2 regions of the Streptomyces sp. NPDC050548 genome follow, and region 2 is predicted to be linked to the other one. Evidence: riboswitches for the same ligand, from Rfam matches in the RefSeq annotation. Region 2 holds a riboswitch; the other holds the start of a gene.
The links. Region 2 has a riboswitch for cyclic di-AMP ahead of ACIBJH_RS44185 (M23 family metallopeptidase). Riboswitches for the same ligand answer to the same signal wherever they lie in the genome.
Positions count from the first base shown of each region.

Region 1: another riboswitch for cyclic di-AMP. It lies ahead of ACIBJH_RS37950 (M23 family metallopeptidase); the one in region 2 lies ahead of ACIBJH_RS44185 (M23 family metallopeptidase).

Region 1 covers NZ_JBITGV010000018.1:81,359-89,078, forward strand. Annotated here, with positions in the region: gene ACIBJH_RS37935 (GNAT family N-acetyltransferase) at 1-1,093, opposite strand, end outside; gene ACIBJH_RS37940 (HPr family phosphocarrier protein) at 1,281-1,562, shown strand; gene ACIBJH_RS37945 (GntR family transcriptional regulator) at 1,724-2,419, opposite strand; gene ACIBJH_RS37950 (M23 family metallopeptidase) at 2,607-3,362, opposite strand; cyclic di-AMP (ydaO/yuaA leader) riboswitch at 3,376-3,539, opposite strand; gene ACIBJH_RS37955 (M16 family metallopeptidase) at 3,742-5,130, opposite strand; gene ACIBJH_RS37960 (M16 family metallopeptidase) at 5,127-6,491, opposite strand; gene ACIBJH_RS37965 (DNA topoisomerase (ATP-hydrolyzing) subunit A) at 6,825-7,720, shown strand, end outside.
Region 2 covers NZ_JBITGV010000027.1:21,382-29,101, reverse strand. Annotated here, with positions in the region: gene ACIBJH_RS44200 (alginate lyase family protein) at 1-307, shown strand, start outside; tRNA gene ACIBJH_RS44195 (tRNA-Met) at 360-433, shown strand; gene ACIBJH_RS44190 (PP2C family protein-serine/threonine phosphatase) at 560-1,708, shown strand; cyclic di-AMP (ydaO/yuaA leader) riboswitch at 1,872-2,028, shown strand; gene ACIBJH_RS44185 (M23 family metallopeptidase) at 2,040-3,047, shown strand; gene ACIBJH_RS44180 (aldo/keto reductase) at 3,113-4,057, shown strand; gene ACIBJH_RS44175 (PrsW family glutamic-type intramembrane protease) at 4,064-5,368, opposite strand; gene trmB (tRNA (guanosine(46)-N7)-methyltransferase TrmB) at 5,418-6,221, opposite strand; gene lhgO (L-2-hydroxyglutarate oxidase) at 6,234-7,493, opposite strand; gene ACIBJH_RS44160 (MFS transporter) at 7,644-7,720, opposite strand, start outside.

The DNA.
Region 1 (7,720 bases), on a different contig from region 2:
TGCGTCCGGGGCGGGGCATCTCGGGGGCGAGGGACGCGTTCAGCCGTACGTCGGCGGCGGTGTTGATGACCCCGAAGGCGTTCGGCCCGATGATCCGCATGCCGTACGTGCGCGCGTGCCGGACGAGTTCGCGCTGGCGTTCGCGTCCCTCGGGGCCGCTTTCGGCGTAACCGGCGGTGACCACGACGAGCCCCTGGACCCCGTGTTCGCCGCATTCGGTGACGACCTGGGGGACGTGTTCGACGGGGACGGCGACGACCGCGAGGTCCACGTGGCCTTCGATGTCGCGCACCGAACGGTGGGCCGGTACCCCGTCGAGTTCCTTCTGCCCTTCGGGGAAGGCCTTGTTCACGGCGTACAGGTCACCGGTGAAACCGGCGTCCCTGATGTTGTCGAGAACGCTGCGGCCCACCCCTCCGGGGGTGCGGCCGACGCCGACGACGGCGACCGAGCCGGGCACCAGCAGCCGTCGTACGGACCGTGCTTCGGCGCGCTGTTCCCGCGCGCGCTGCACGGCGAGGGACCTGTCGGTGGGTTCGAGATCAAACTCCAGGCGTACGACGCCGTCCTCGAAGCTGCGCTTCTGGGTGTAGCCGGCGTCCGTGAACACCTTGATCATCTTGTTGTTGGCGGGCAGCACCTCGGCGGCGAAACGGCGGATGCCGCGCTCGCGGGCGACGGCCGCGATGTGCTCCAGGAGGGCGGAGGCGACACCCCTCCCCTGGTGCGCGTCCTGCACCAGGAAGGCGACCTCGGCCTCGTCGGCCGGGGCGGACGCGGGACGCCCGTCGGCACTAATGCGGTCATAGCGTACGGTGGCGATGAACTCGCCGCCGACGGTGGCCGCGAGTCCCACCCGGTCCACAAAGTCGTGGTGCGTGAAGCGGTGGACATCCTTGGCGGACAGGCGAGGGTACGGCGCGAAGAAGCGGTAGTACTTCGACTCGTCGGAGACCTGCTCGTAGAAGCTGACCAGGCGATCGGCGTCGTCGACGGTGATGGGCCTGACGCGCGCGGTACCGCCGTCGCGCAGCACGACGTCGGCTTCCCAGTGGGCGGGGTACTCGTGCCGGTCCGACGAGGTCTGCTGCATGGGGCCCAGCGTACGGCTCGCATCTGACAACGGCGCGAGGCAGTCTGTGGGTGAATGCAGCGAGGGAAGTGGGGCCGAGGCCGCGGTCCGACACCCTTCTCCGGACGGTCCACGGGGCCGCTCCGGGCTCGCTTCACGTGTGGGAAACTGGTCTAGACAACCCTGAGACTCTGAAGGGCAGCATCACATGGCTGAGCGCCGCGTCAACGTCGGCTGGGCGGAGGGCCTTCACGCCCGCCCCGCCTCCATCTTCGTCCGGGCCACCACGGCCGCAGGTATCCCCGTGACGATCGCCAAGGCCGACGGCAACCCCGTCAACGCGGCCTCCATGCTCGCGGTCCTGGGCCTGGGTGCCCAGGGCGGCGAGGAGATCGTCCTCGCGTCGGACGCCGAGGGCGCGGACGCGGCCCTCGACCGGCTGGCGAAGCTGGTCGCGGAGGGTCTTGAGGAACTCCCCGAGACCGTCTGAACAACCCACAATTGATGGTTGCGGTGATTTCGCCGCAAAACCGATGTGCCGCAACCTCGAAGGGCTCGCCCGAATTACCGGGCGAGCCCTTCGCAATTCCATTTGCGGGCAGCAGAAATAATCCCCCGCGAATTACCTCTTCTTTGTATACGGTGCCCGTGTTAATGCCGGAGACCCGTCATGTTTACGGGAGGTTGCGAAGTCCTCACACGGTCCGTGCCGTTCGCGCCGCCGGGAAAGCGCAGCCGGTGCGCGCTGCCCGCGCGCTCGGTGTGCAGGGCCGTGATCGCCCGCGCGCGCTCGGCGTCGCCGCGCGCCACCGCGTCCACGATGGCCCCGTGCTCCGCCCAGGACTCCACGGGGTTGGCCGGTGCCTCCACCGCGTACATCCAGGCGATCTTGTGCCGCAGCTGGGTCAGCATCGAGGTCAGCGCGGGGCTTCCGGAGGCCTGGGCCAGCGTCTCGTGGAACCAGCTGCCCAGGGAGCGCAGATCCTCGCTGTTGCCCCTCCTGGCGCGCTCCTGGCCCAGCCTGACGAGGCCGCGCAGCACCTTGAGGTGGGCCTCGGTGCGCCGCTGGGCGGCCCGCGAGGCGCCGAGCGGCTCCAGCAGCATCCGCATCTCCAGCAGGTCGGCGGCCTCCTGCTCGGTCGGCTCCGCGACGCACGCGCCCGCGTGCCGCCGGGTCACCACGAACCCCTCCGCCTCCAGCGTGCGCAGGGCCTCCCGCACGGGCACGCGCGAGACGCCGTACCGGCGCGCGAGGAGTTCCTCCGTGAGCCGGCCGCCGCGCTCGTAGACACCGGCGACGATGTCGTCCCGGATCGCCGTGCATACCGAGTGCGCCGGAATACGCATGTCCGACCTCCGCCTTAATCCCCGTGAAACGTCGACGATTGACGTGTGTTCCGTGACTCTATTGCAATCAGCGGGAATTTCCGATGGCGGACCGGAATCCATGGATATTTTTTGGACAGGAGGGGTCCGGAAACGCCGAAAGCCCCGGCCGGCGGGCCGGGGCTCCGGGAAGTGCGGCGGTGCGTCGTCAGACGTTGACGCCGTGCTTGCGGAGGTAGGCGACGGGGTCGACGTCGGAGCCGTACTCGGCGGTCGTACGGGCCTCGAAGTGGAGGTGTGGTCCGGTGACGTTGCCGGTCGCCCCGGAGAGGCCGATCTGCTGGCCCGGGGTGACCTTCTGGCCGACCGAGACACCGATGGACGACAGGTGGCCGTACATGGTGTACATGCCGTCAGCCATCTTGATCACGACCTCGTTGCCGTACGAGCCGCCCCAGCCGGCCTCGACGACGGTGCCGGAGCCCACCGCGTGGACGCTGGTGCCGGTCGAGGCGTGGAAGTCGATGCCCGTGTGGGCGCCGGAGGACCACAGGGAGCCGCCGGTCTTGTAGCCGGTGGACACATAGGAGTTGGCGACCGGCGCGACGAAGGTGTTGAGCCTCTTGCGCTCGGCCTCGCGGGCGGCGCGCGCCTGGGCCTCACGGGCCGCCTCGGCCTGGGCGGCGGCCTTGGCGCGGGCAGTCTCCTCGGCGAGCGTCTCTGCGGCGGCCTGCCGCTGGGCGACGGCCTGGGCGTCGATCTTCTCGGCCACGGAGTCGCCGATGGCGACGACGGGCGTGAGGCCGGTCTGCTCGGGAGCGGGCTCGGCGGCGAACGCGGGGGCGCTCGCCAGGGTGCCGACGACTCCGGTGGTGGCGAACGCGGCGACGCTGACGGCGCGAACGGTGGTGCGGTGGGTCCGGCTCGGGCGACGGTGCTTCCCGGTGGCGCGGGTGAACGCCATGAAGTGGCTGGTCCTTTCCTTCCTTCTCGCCTACCGGGTTAGCTGACGGGTTCGGAGCAGGAAGGTCTCCTACGGACTCCCCCGCCACGCGCGCGGGCGTCCGATTCACCCCAGGGACTCATGTGGGTCCCCGGCTCCCCTGGCTCGCGCCGTACGGGGACTCGGCGATGACTGTCCGGTGCCGCGAGTGCGGCGCGGTGCCTGACGGACAGCCGGACCGACGCTAAGGGGGGCCACTTTCAATCCCCAAACGGATCACGGTTTTTGTAGCGCACGCCACAGGGCAGACAGGCAACCTCTCCCCCAATTCGGACAATAGGGAGCCCTGGTGGCGCTTCCGTCACCAGGGCTCCCCCACGCGCGCGTGCCGCTGTTGCGTCTACTCCGCCGGAACGACGGTCACTTCGCCGATGCCGAGGGCCTCGACGGGCTCCTTGATCTGCTCCGCGTCGCCCACGAGGACCGTCACCAGACGGTCCACCGGGAAGGCGTTGACGACCGCCGCGGTGGCCTCCACGGTGCCGGTCGCGGCGAGCTGCCGGTACAGGGTCGCCTGGTAGTCGTCGGGCAGGTGCTGCTCGACCTGGTCGGCCAGCGTGCTCGTCACGGCCGCCGCGGTCTCGTACTTGAGCGGCGCCACGCCGACGAGGTTCTGCACGGCGATGTCGCGCTCGGCGTCGGTGAGTCCGCCCTCGGCGAGCTTGCGGAGCACCGTCCACAGGTCGTCAAGTGCGGGGCCCGTGTTGGGGGTGTCCACGGAGCCGCTGATGGCGAGCATCGAGACGCCCGTGCCGTCGGGTGCCGAACGCAGCACCTGGCCGAAGGCCCGCACACCGTAGGTGTAGCCCTTCTCCTCGCGCAGGACGCGGTCCAGGCGGGAGGTGAGGGTGCCGCCGAGGCAGTACGTGCCGAGCACCTGGGCCGGCCACACGCGGTCGTGCCGGTCGGCTCCGACGCGGCCGATGAGCAGCTGCGTCTGGACGGCGCCGGGCCGGTGCACGATCACGACCCGCCCGGTGTCGTCGGCGGTCACCGGCGGCACGGGGCGCGGCTGGGCGGTGGAGCCCGTCCACGAGCCCAGGGTGTCGGCGAGCAGCGTGTCCAGGTCGATGCCGGTGAGGTCGCCGACGACCACGACGGTGGCGGTCGCGGGGCGGACGTGCCGGTCGTAGAAGGCGCGTACGGCCCCGGAGTCGATCTTCTGGACGGTCTCCTCGGTGCCCTGGCGCGGGCGCGACATGCGCGAACTCGCCGGGAACAGCTCCTTGGAGAGCTCCTTGGCCGCGCGGCGGGACGGGTTGGCCGTCTCGTGCGGGATCTCGTCGAGGCGGTTGCGGACCAGCCGCTCGACCTCGCTGTCCGCGAAGGCGGGTGCCCTGAGGGCGTCCGACAGCAGGCCGAGGCCCTTGGCCAGGCGCGAGGCCGGGACCTCCAGGCTCAGCCGGATGCCCGGGTGGTCGGCGTGCGCGTCGAGGGTGGCGCCGGAGCGCTCCAGCTCGGCGGCGAACTCCTCGGCGGAGTGCTTGTCGGTGCCCTCGGAGAAGGCGCGCGCGGTGATCGTGGCGACCCCGTCCAGGCCGGCCGGTTCGGCCTCCAGGGGCGCGTCGAGGAGCACCTCGACGGCGACGACCTGCTGGCCGGGTCGGTGACAGCGCAGAACGGTCAGGCCGTTGCCGAGCGTCCCGCGCTCGGGCGCCGGGAAGGCCCACGGCCTGGCCTCGCCCGCCTGGGGCTGCGGGTGGAATTCCATCGTGGCGAGCTCGGTCACTTGGCCGCCTCCTCGTTCTCGTCGCCGGCCTCGGCCGCTGCTTCGTCGTCCTCGGCGTCATCGTCCGCGATCGGCTCGTAGACGAGCACCGCGCGGTTGTCGGGCCGCAGTCGCGCCTTGGCGACCCCCTGGACCTCCTCCGCCGTCACGTCCAGGACGCGCTGTACGGCGGTCAGGGCGAGCTGTGGGTCGCCGAACAGGACGGCGTAGCGGCACAGTTCGTCCGCGCGGCCCGCGACCGTGCCCAGCCGGTCCAGCCACTCGCGCTCCAACTGGGCCTGGGCGCGCTCCATTTCCTCGGCCGTGGGGCCCTCCGCGGCGAACCGGGCGAGCTCCTCGTCGATGGCGGCCTCGATGACGGGCACCTCGACGTCCCCGGACGTCTTGACGTCCAGCCACCCCAGGGAGGGCGCTCCGGCCAGCCGAAGCAGCCCGAAACCGGCCGCGACGGCCGTACGGTCGCGTCGTACGAGGCGGTTGTAGAGGAGCGAGGACTCGCCGCCGCCGAGGATGGTGAGGGCCAGGTCGGCCGCGTCGGACGCGCGCGTGCCGTCCTCCGGGAGCCGGTAGGCGCACATCAGGGCGCGCGCCGGGACCTCCTCCTCGATGATCTCGCGCAGTTCGCCGCCCATCGTGTCGGGCAGTGCGCCGTCCCGGGGCTCGGGCTTGCCGTCGTGCGCCGCGATGGACCCGAAGTACTTCTCGATCCAGGCGAGCGTCTGCTCGGGGTCGATGTCGCCGACCACGGACAGCACCGCGTTGTTGGGCGCGTAGTAGGTGCGGAAGAACGCGCGGGCGTCCTCCAGGGTGGCCGCGTCCAGGTCCGCCATCGAGCCGATGGGCGTGTGGTGGTAGGGGTGGCCCTCCGGGTAGGCGAGGGCGGTCAGCTTCTCGAACGCCGTCCCGTAGGGCACGTTGTCGTAGCGCTGGCGGCGTTCGTTCTTGACGACGTCGCGCTGGTTCTCCATGGACTCTTCGTCAAGAGCGGCCAACAGGGAGCCCATGCGGTCGGCTTCGAGCCAGAGGGCGAGCTCCAACTGGTGGGTGGGCATGGTCTCGAAGTAGTTGGTGCGCTCGAAACTGGTGGTGCCGTTGAGCGAACCGCCCGCGCCCTGCACCAGTTCGAAGTGGCCGTTGCCCTTGACCTGTCCGGAGCCCTGGAACATCAGGTGCTCGAAGAGGTGAGCCAGGCCGGTACGCCCCTTGACCTCGTGGCGGGAACCGACGTCGTACCAGAGGCACACCGCCGCGACCGGGGTCAGGTGGTCCTCGGAGAGCACCACACGCAGACCGTTGGCCAAACGGTGTTCGGTCGCTGTCAGACCGCCGGACCCTGCCTCGGCGGTGGCCGTGTGACCCATGGGCATGTACGTCCCTTCGATCGCGGATTATCTGGCTGGAACCGCAGAAATCCTGCTCGTCCCGCCACTGTATGCAAGCGTGCGGACGGTCGGCGAAGTTCCCGGCGGACGTACGCCGAGAGCGAGATCGCGTAGCCTGCGGGCAGTCGCACACGTGGACCCACGCGGCAGCCGTCGGTGACGGAGCCGAGCGGCCAACGCCGGGTCCTGGTCCGCGTTGTCAGTGCCGCGGTCCACAATGGTTCACGTCAAGACCCCGTTCACGCTTCAGCAAGAGTGAGCCGAAGGGGAGCGACCCCCAGGCGAGCGACCAGAAAAGAGGAGCCGGCAGCGATGGCCCGCCGCAGCACGAAGACCCCGCCGCCCGACGACTCGTTCGAGGAGCGGATCCTCGACATCGACGTCGTCGACGAGATGCAGGGCTCCTACCTTGAGTACGCGTACTCGGTCATCTACTCCCGCGCCCTGCCGGACGCCCGGGACGGCCTGAAGCCGGTCCACCGACGGATCGTCTACCAGATGGACGAGATGGGGCTGCGCCCCGACCGCGGCTATGTGAAGTGCGCGCGTGTCGTCGGCGACGTCATGGGCAAGCTGCACCCGCACGGCGACGCGTCGATCTACGACGCCCTGGTGCGCATGGCCCAGCCCTTCTCCATGCGCGTTCCCCTGGCCGACGGCCACGGCAACTTCGGCTCGCTGGGCAACGACGACCCGCCCGCCGCCATGCGGTACACCGAGTGCCGGCCGTCCGAGGCCGCGAACCTGATGACCGAGTCGATCGACGAGGACACGGTCGACTTCGCCCCGAACTACGACGGCCAGGAGCGGGAGCCGGTGGCTCTGCCCGCCGCCTTCCCGAACCTCCTGGTGAACGGCTCGTCGGGCATCGCCGTCGGCATGGCCACCAACATGCCGCCGCACAACCTGGGCGAAGTCATCGCGGCGGCCCGCCATCTGATCCGCTATCCGAACGCGGACCTCGACACCCTGATGCGCCATGTCCCGGGCCCCGACCTGCCGACGGGCGGCCGCATCGTCGGTCTCAGCGGCATCCGGGACGCGTACGAGACGGGCCGCGGCACCTTCAAGATCCGCGCCACGGTGACGGTGGACGACGTCACTCCGCGCCGCAAGGGCCTGGTCGTCACCGAACTGCCCTTCACCGTGGGCCCGGAGAAGGTGATCGCCAAGATCAAGGACCTGGTCGGCGCGAAGAAGCTGCAGGG
Region 2 (7,720 bases):
CATCGCCGAGACCGCCTGGCACCAGGGCGTCGACCTCTACGACGGCGTCAAGGACCGGCTCCGGGCGGCCCTCGAATTCCACTCCCGCTACCAGCTCGGCGAGGCCGCGCCCGCCTGGCTGTGCGGCGGCAAGGTCGACCGGAACATGGGGCCCGACCTGGAGGTTCCGCTCAACCACCTGGAGGACCGGCTCGGCATGAAGGTGCCCGCCGCGCACAAGCTCGCCGAGACGACCCGGCCGGCCGGCAGCGACGACCTCTTCGTCTCCTGGGAGACCCTCACGCACGCCGGTAACCCCGCCGACTGAAACGTGTGTGACATCGGACCCCGCGGATGGCGTATAGTTGCAATCACAACGGCGCGGGGTGGAGCAGCTCGGTAGCTCGCTGGGCTCATAACCCAGAGGTCGCAGGTTCAAATCCTGTCCCCGCTACTCAAGACTGAGGGCCGGAATCCGGAAACGGATTCCGGCCCTCAGTGTTTTCCCCCCGGTCGGCCCACCCCGCTCGCAGCCCTCCCCCCACCGGGAAAAACTGGAGGCGTGGAGGAGGGTCCGTATGTGCGAGCCGGCGGGCGCCTGCCCGGCGATCCCGTGCCCGACCCCGGTCTCGGTCCCGGTCTCGGCCCCGACGAGGAACGGCGGACCGCCCGCGTCCTCGCCCTCGTCCGCCGGCTGCCCGCCCTGCTGCTGATCGTCGGGGCCTGCTACGACTACCTCACCCCGCAGGACTTCACGGCGGCCCCCTTCTTCACCGCCGCCCCGCTCGTCGCCGCCCCCCTCTACTCCCGACGCGGCACCGTCCTCACCGGCCTCGCCGCGCTCGTCGTCGTCCTCGCCGTCCACATCAGGCTCGGCATCGTCCTGCGCATCGACGCGGTCACCGAGGTGGCCACCGTGGCGACGGTCGCCGGTCTCGCCGTCCTCATCAACGCCCTCGTCCGCCGCAGCAGCGAACAGCTCGCCTCCGTACGCGAGATCGCCGAGGCCGCCCAGCGCGCCGTACTGCCCGAACCGGCCGAGCGCATCGGCGGGTTCGAGATCGCCGCGCGCTACGAGGCCGCGCAGGAGGGCGCGTTCATCGGCGGCGACCTGTACGCGGTGCAGGACACCCCGCACGGCGTACGGCTGGTCGTGGGCGACGTACGCGGGAAGGGCATGGGCGCGGTCGCCGCCGTCGCGGTGGTCATCGGGGCGTTCCGGGAGGCCGCCGAGCAGGAGAGCACCCTGGAGGCGGTCGCGCAGCGGCTGGAGCGGGCGCTCGCGCGCGAGGGCACCCGGCGCGACGGGCTCGACGCGTTCGAGGGGTTCACCACGGCCGTCCTCGCCGAACTCCCGCACGGCGACGGCGTCTTGCGGATCGTCGACCGGGGCCACCCGCCGCCGTTGCTCCTGCACGCGGACGGCACCGTGGACACCCTGCTCGTCAAGGAGCCCGCACTGCCGCTGGGGATGGGGGAGTTGGGGTTCTGGCCCGACCGGGCCGAGGAGTTCGCGTTCCCCGGCGGCGCCACCCTGCTCCTGTACACCGACGGTCTGTCCGAGGCCCGGGACTGCCACGGCGTGTTCTACGACCCGGGGGAGCGGCTGGCCGGGCGGACCTTCCGCAGCCCCGAGGCGCTGCTCGGCCTCCTCGCCAAGGAGGTGCGCCGCTACTCCGGGGGCGGGATGACGGACGACATGGCGATGATCGCCGTACGCCGTCCATGACCGGTCGACGACCGGTCAACTCACCCGTTTTTCGCCGTTCGTGGGCTCTTCGTCCTGCAAGGAAAGGTTAATGATCAAGCGAACGGGCTTGGAAACGGGCGCCCGTGTCTATTAACGTTCGATAACGCAGCACGGTCGTCCCAGCCGTCACAAGAGACAGCTCCGTGCGCACGCGCCGAATCCCGCGAGGGAACCGGGGAACCACCACTTGGGGTGAATCGCACGTCGACAGTCGTGGGAACACGACCGGTTTACGCGCGTAGGAGACCTTCCTGCTCCGAACCCGTCAGCTAACCCGGTAGGCGAGAAGGAAGGAAAGGAGCACGCCCACGTGGCGTCCAACCAGGCTGCCCCAGAAGCCCCGTTCGTCTACGGCGGTTTCCGCCCCGACGAGGGCCCCTGGGAGGAGTGGAACCCCAGCGCGGAGTCCGTTCTTCCCAACCGCGGCAAGCACCGTGTCGCCAAGCAGCGTGGTGGCGGGGGATTCGCCCGCAGCTCCACCGTCCTGGGCGTCGGTGTCATAGCCGCCGTCAGCGCCGGCGGGATGGCCAGCGCGAACACCGGCAAGCCGCCGGTCTCGATCTCCATGCCGGACCTGCCCAACGTGGGCCACCTGCTGGACGACTCCTCCAGTACGCCGAAGGGTTCCGCGACCGCGCTCAGCAGCGTCGGCGTGACCACCACCGAGACCGCCAAGGGCACCTCGGACGCGGGCGAACTGCTGCGCAACCGGATCATGGAACAGGCCGAGCTGCAGCAGCTCCAGGTCGACGGCAAGTCCCAGGCCGCCGCCGAGGCCGCCGTCGCCAAGCAGGTCGACGCCGCCGCCGCGAAGGCCGAGCAGGACGCCGCGCAGAAGGCCGCCGACGCCAAGAAGGCCGCGGAGGCCGCCGCCAAGAAGAAGGCCGAGGCCGCGAAGCTCGCCGCCCTCGCCAAGCAGTACACGCTGCCGGTCGCCTCGTACACGATCACCGGCACCTTCGGCCAGGCCGGCTCCATGTGGTCCTCCGGCTACCACACCGGACTCGACTTCGCCGCCCCCACCGGCACGCTGATCAAGGCCATCCACAGCGGCACGGTCACCGAGGCGGGCTGGGCGGGGTCCTACGGCTACCGCACGATCCTCACCCTCGACGACGGCACCGAGCTGTGGTTCTGCCACCAGTCCTCGATCAACGTCAGCGTCGGCCAGAAGGTCGCCACCGGTGACGTCATCGGCCGCGTGGGCGCCACCGGCAACGTGACCGGGCCGCACCTCCACCTTGAGGTCCACATCAACGGCGCCGCCACCGCCAGCGACCCGGCGCCCTGGCTGCGCAGCAAGGGCCTCAACCCCTGAGGTCCCCGAGATCTCTGGATCACCCGTTGGAATATCCGGTTCCGGTCCGGCAGTTGAGGTAGAGCATGACTTCTCTTCGCAAGCTGGGCCGGTCCGACCTGGAGATCTTTCCGCTGAACCTCGGCGGCAACGTGTTCGGCTGGACCGCCGACGAGGCGACCTCCTTCGCCGTGCTCGACGCCTACGCCGCCGCGGGCGGCAACTTCGTCGACACCGCCGACTCCTACTCGGCGTTCGCCCCGGGCAACCAGGGCGGCGAGTCCGAGACCGTCATCGGCAAGTGGGTCAAGGCCCGCGGCAACCGCTCCGACGTCGTCATCGCCACCAAGGTCAGCCAGCACCCCGACTTCCCGGGCCTGTCCGCCGCCAACATCAAGGCCGCCGCCGAGGCCTCCCTGCGCCGCCTGGACACCGACCACATCGACCTCTACTACACCCACTTCGACCAGGTCGAGGTGCCGGTCGAGGAGATCGTCGGCGCGCTCGACGAGCTGGTCAAGGCGGGCAAGGTGCGGCACATCGCCGCCTCCAACATCTCGCCCGAGCGCCTTCAGGCCTCCCTCGACTTCTCCGACCGCGAGGGCCTGGCCCGCTACGTCGCGATCCAGCCCCACTACAACCTCGTCTCCCGCGACACCTACGAGGGCGAACTCCGGGACGTCGCCGAGCGCAACGGCCTCGCGGCGCTCCCCTACTTCGCCCTCGCGGCCGGCTTCCTCACCGGCAAGTACCGGCCCGGTACGACCGTGGACAGCCCGCGCGCCGGACGGGCCGCCGGCTACCTCGCATCCGAGCGCGGCCAGAAGGTCCTGACCGCCCTGGACGAGGTCGCCCGGGCCCACGACGCCTCCGTCGCGACGGTCGCCCTCGCCTGGCTCGCCGCCCAGCCCACGGTCGCCGCCCCCATCGCCTCCGCCAGGAGCCTGGAGCAGCTGCCCGACCTGCTCGCCGTGGCCGAACTGGCCCTCACGGACGCCGAGATCGAGCAGCTGACACAGGCGTCGGCCTAACGGGCGTCAGGACCGGTACGGGTTGTACACGGGAGTCCCGTACGACCCGTACACCGGCCACGGCGGCACCACCACCGGCACCGGCGGCGCGATCCGCCGCGCCGCGTACTCCAGCGCGGGCCGCGCCACCTCCCGCAGTTGCCACAGCTCGTGCAGCAACTCCCTTTCCCGTACGGCGAAGTCGGCACCGGCGCGGCCCCGTGCGGCCCGGTACCGCAGGAACGCCAGGGAGGTCGCGCAGGCCTCGTAGCGGGCCACCGAGCGGGCCGCCGGGCGGCCGAGGCAGTGGCCGGCGTACTCGCGGGCCAGCCGGCGGGCCCGCATCGAGCCGAGCACGAACGGTTCGCTCGGGGTCAGCCAGCCCGCGAGCACATACACCGGCAACTCCTCGCGCACCGCGCGCAGTTCACGCTGCCGAGTCCAGACCGCGAGCCAGGTCAGCAGGCCGAACGCGGGCACCATGAAGAGGCCGTAGACCTCGAAGAAGCCGTACTGGCCGAAGGTCGAGGAGCCGTTCCAGACCGCGTGCATGCCCATCGCGAGCAGCAGTCCGGTCAGTGGGAGCAGGACACGCCGGACATGGCGCCGGTCGGGGAAGCGGGCGGCGAGGCCGAAGCCGATGCCGGTGAGGACGGTGAACAGGGGGTGCGCGAACGGGGACATGACGATGCGCACGAAGAACGTCGCCGCCGTCACGGAGGTGAAGCCGCGGTCGCCGGTGAGCTGGTCGGTGCCGAAGGCGGTGCCGAGGTAGAGGATGTTCTCGGTGAACGCGAAGCCGGTGGCGGTGACCCCGGCTATCACCACCCCGTCGACGATCCCGGTGAAGTCCCGTCTGCGGAACAGGAAGACGAGCAGCACGGCCGCCGCCTTCGCCGACTCCTCCACGATCGGCGCTATCACCGTCGCGCCCAGGGTGTCCGCGCCGCTCGGGTCGGCGGTCGCCGTCGCTATCCATCGGGTGGCGAAGCTGTTGGCCACGATCGCTATCAGCGCGGCGGCGCAGGCCCCCCAGGCGAAGGAGAACAACAGGTTGCGCCAGGGGCCGGGGTCGACCCGGTCCAGCCAGCGGAACGCGGCGACCAGCAGCGGCACGGGCAGCACGGCGAGCCCGAGACCCACCAAGAACCCTTCCGTACCGGTCTGTTGGCGGACGAGGGCGAGGATGACGAGCCCGGAGAGCGCGAGCAGCGTGATCAGCGCGCCGTAACGGACTCCTGTCCGGTGCCACCAGCGCCCGCGCGGCACGTGCCCGGGCACACCACCGGCCGGGTGGCCGGGGTGCGGTGGGTACGGCGAATACGTGGCCACGGCATCGACCCTAACGAGGTAAGGGCACGGCCCGCGAGGGAGCCTGGCTTCAGCGCTGGTCGTCGTGGGGTACGCGACGGAACAGCAGATCGTTCACGACATGACCCTTGTCCAGTCCCTGCCCCTCGAAACGGGTCAGCGGCCGGAAGTCCGGACGCGGCGCGAAATCGCCGTCGGGTTGGCTGTTCTCGAAGTCCGGGTGCGCGCCCAGCACTTCGAGCATCTGTTCGGCGTACGGTTCCCAGTCCGTCGCGCAGTGCACGGTCGCCCCGGGCTTGAGCCGGGTCGCGGCCAGCGTCAGGAACTCCTCCTGGATCAGCCGCCGTTTGTGGTGCCGCTTCTTCGGCCAGGGGTCCGGGAAGTAGACGCGCAGCCCGTCGAGCGAGTCCGGCGCGAGCATCTCGCGCAGCAGGATGATCGCGTCCCCGTTGGCGACCCGGATGTTGGAGAGCCCGTGGTGGTCGGCGAGGCCCAGCAGATTGCCCTGCCCCGGGGTGTGCACATCGGCGGCGAGGATGTTCGTCGCCGGGTCGGCGGCGGCCATCTGCGCGGTCGCCTCACCCATCCCGAAGCCGATCTCCAGCACGACGGGGTTGTCGTTCCCGAACAGCTCGGTCAGGTCGAGATTCCGCCGACCGTCGATGTCCAGGCCCCACTTGGGCCACAGGCGCTCCAGGGCATCGGCCTGCGCCGTCGTCACGCGACTCCGGCGCGGCTGGAAACTCCGGATGCGGCGCTCGAAGTGGGAGCCGGCGGGGTCGGGCTTGGGGCCGTCGGGGAAACGGGGTTCGTCCCTGCGGGTGCGCTGCGCGGGCTGGGCGGGGGCGTCGGGGGTGTTGGGGGACTCAGACACAATGCGTCGATTTTACGGGGAACCGGGAGCCGCCGGCTGCACCGGGAGCCGGACGCCGTCCTCCTGCCCCAGCACGGCCAGCGCACGCCGGGCAACCTCTCTCCCGATGGGCAGCGACGCCGTCGCCGCCGGGCTGGGGGCGTTGAGGACGTGCACCGCGCGGGGGCCCTCCTTGATCAGGAAGTCGTCGACGAGCGTGCCGTCCCGCAGGACGGCCTGGGCCCGCACCCCGGCCGCCGAAGGCACCAGGTCCTCGGGCGTCACGGCCGGGAGCAGCCGCTGTACGGCACTGGTGAACGCGCTCTTGGACACCGACCGCCGCAGCTCCCCCACCCCGTACCTCCAGTGCTGCCGCGCCATCCGCCACACCCCGGGCCAGGCCGCCGTGGTCGCGATCTCGCGGGGGCGTACGACACCCCAGCCGTAGCCCTCGCGGGCCAGCGCGGGCACCGCGTTCGGCCCCACGTGCACGCTGCCGTCGATGCCGCGCGTGAGGTGCACACCGAGGAACGGGAACGCCGGATCCGGCACCGGATACACCAGGCCGCGCACCAGCTCGGGCCGCGTCAGCGTGTAGTACTCGCCGCGGAACGGCACGATCCGCATCCCGGGGTCGTCACCGGTCAGCCGGGCCACCTCGTCGCACTGCAGCCCGGCGCAGTTCACCAGCACGCGCGCGCGGACGATGTCTCCGCCTCCGGCACCGTCCGTCGTCCGGACGGCGACCCCGCGCTCCGGGCGCCGGTCGACATGGGCGACCCGCGCGTCGTAGCGGATCTCGGCGCCGGAGGCCTCGGCCAGGTGCCGGGCGACCGCGACGTAGTCACAGATGCCGGTCGTCGCGACCTCTATGGCGGCGAGGCCGCGCACCTCGGGCTCGTACTCGCCGATCTGGCTCCCGCCCAGCTCGCGCACCGGAATGCCGTTCTCCCGGCCGCGCTGGACGAGCGCGTGCAGGCGGGGCAGCTCGGCGCGCTCCGTGGCGACGATCAGCTTGCCGGTGACGGCGTGCGGAATGCCGTACTCCGCACAGAACTTGACCATCTCGGCGGCGCCGCCCACCGCGTACCGCGCCTTGAGCGAGCCGGGCCGGTAGTAGATCCCGCTGTGGATCACCCCGCTGTTCCGCCCCGTCTGATGCCGGGCGGGACCCGCCTCCTTCTCCAGCACGGTCACCCGTGTCCCCGGAGCGGCCCGGCCGATCGCATACGCGACCGACAGCCCGACGATCCCACCCCCGACCACGAGCACATCACAGTCGTACCCGACCACCGCGCACCACCTCCCGCATCCGATAGTGCACTGCACCACTGACAGCCACTTCAAACGCCGGGATCTGGAGCGCCCCAAAGGGGCGCGGGGAACTGCGCGACCAGCCCCAACGCGCCCGCACTCGCGCATCTACCGAAACCAGGCAAATCCCTAGGCGGGCGCCATCAACAACGGCCGAGCCCGCTCCCGCAGCTCGACAACCCGAGGCTCATCCCCATACGGCTCCA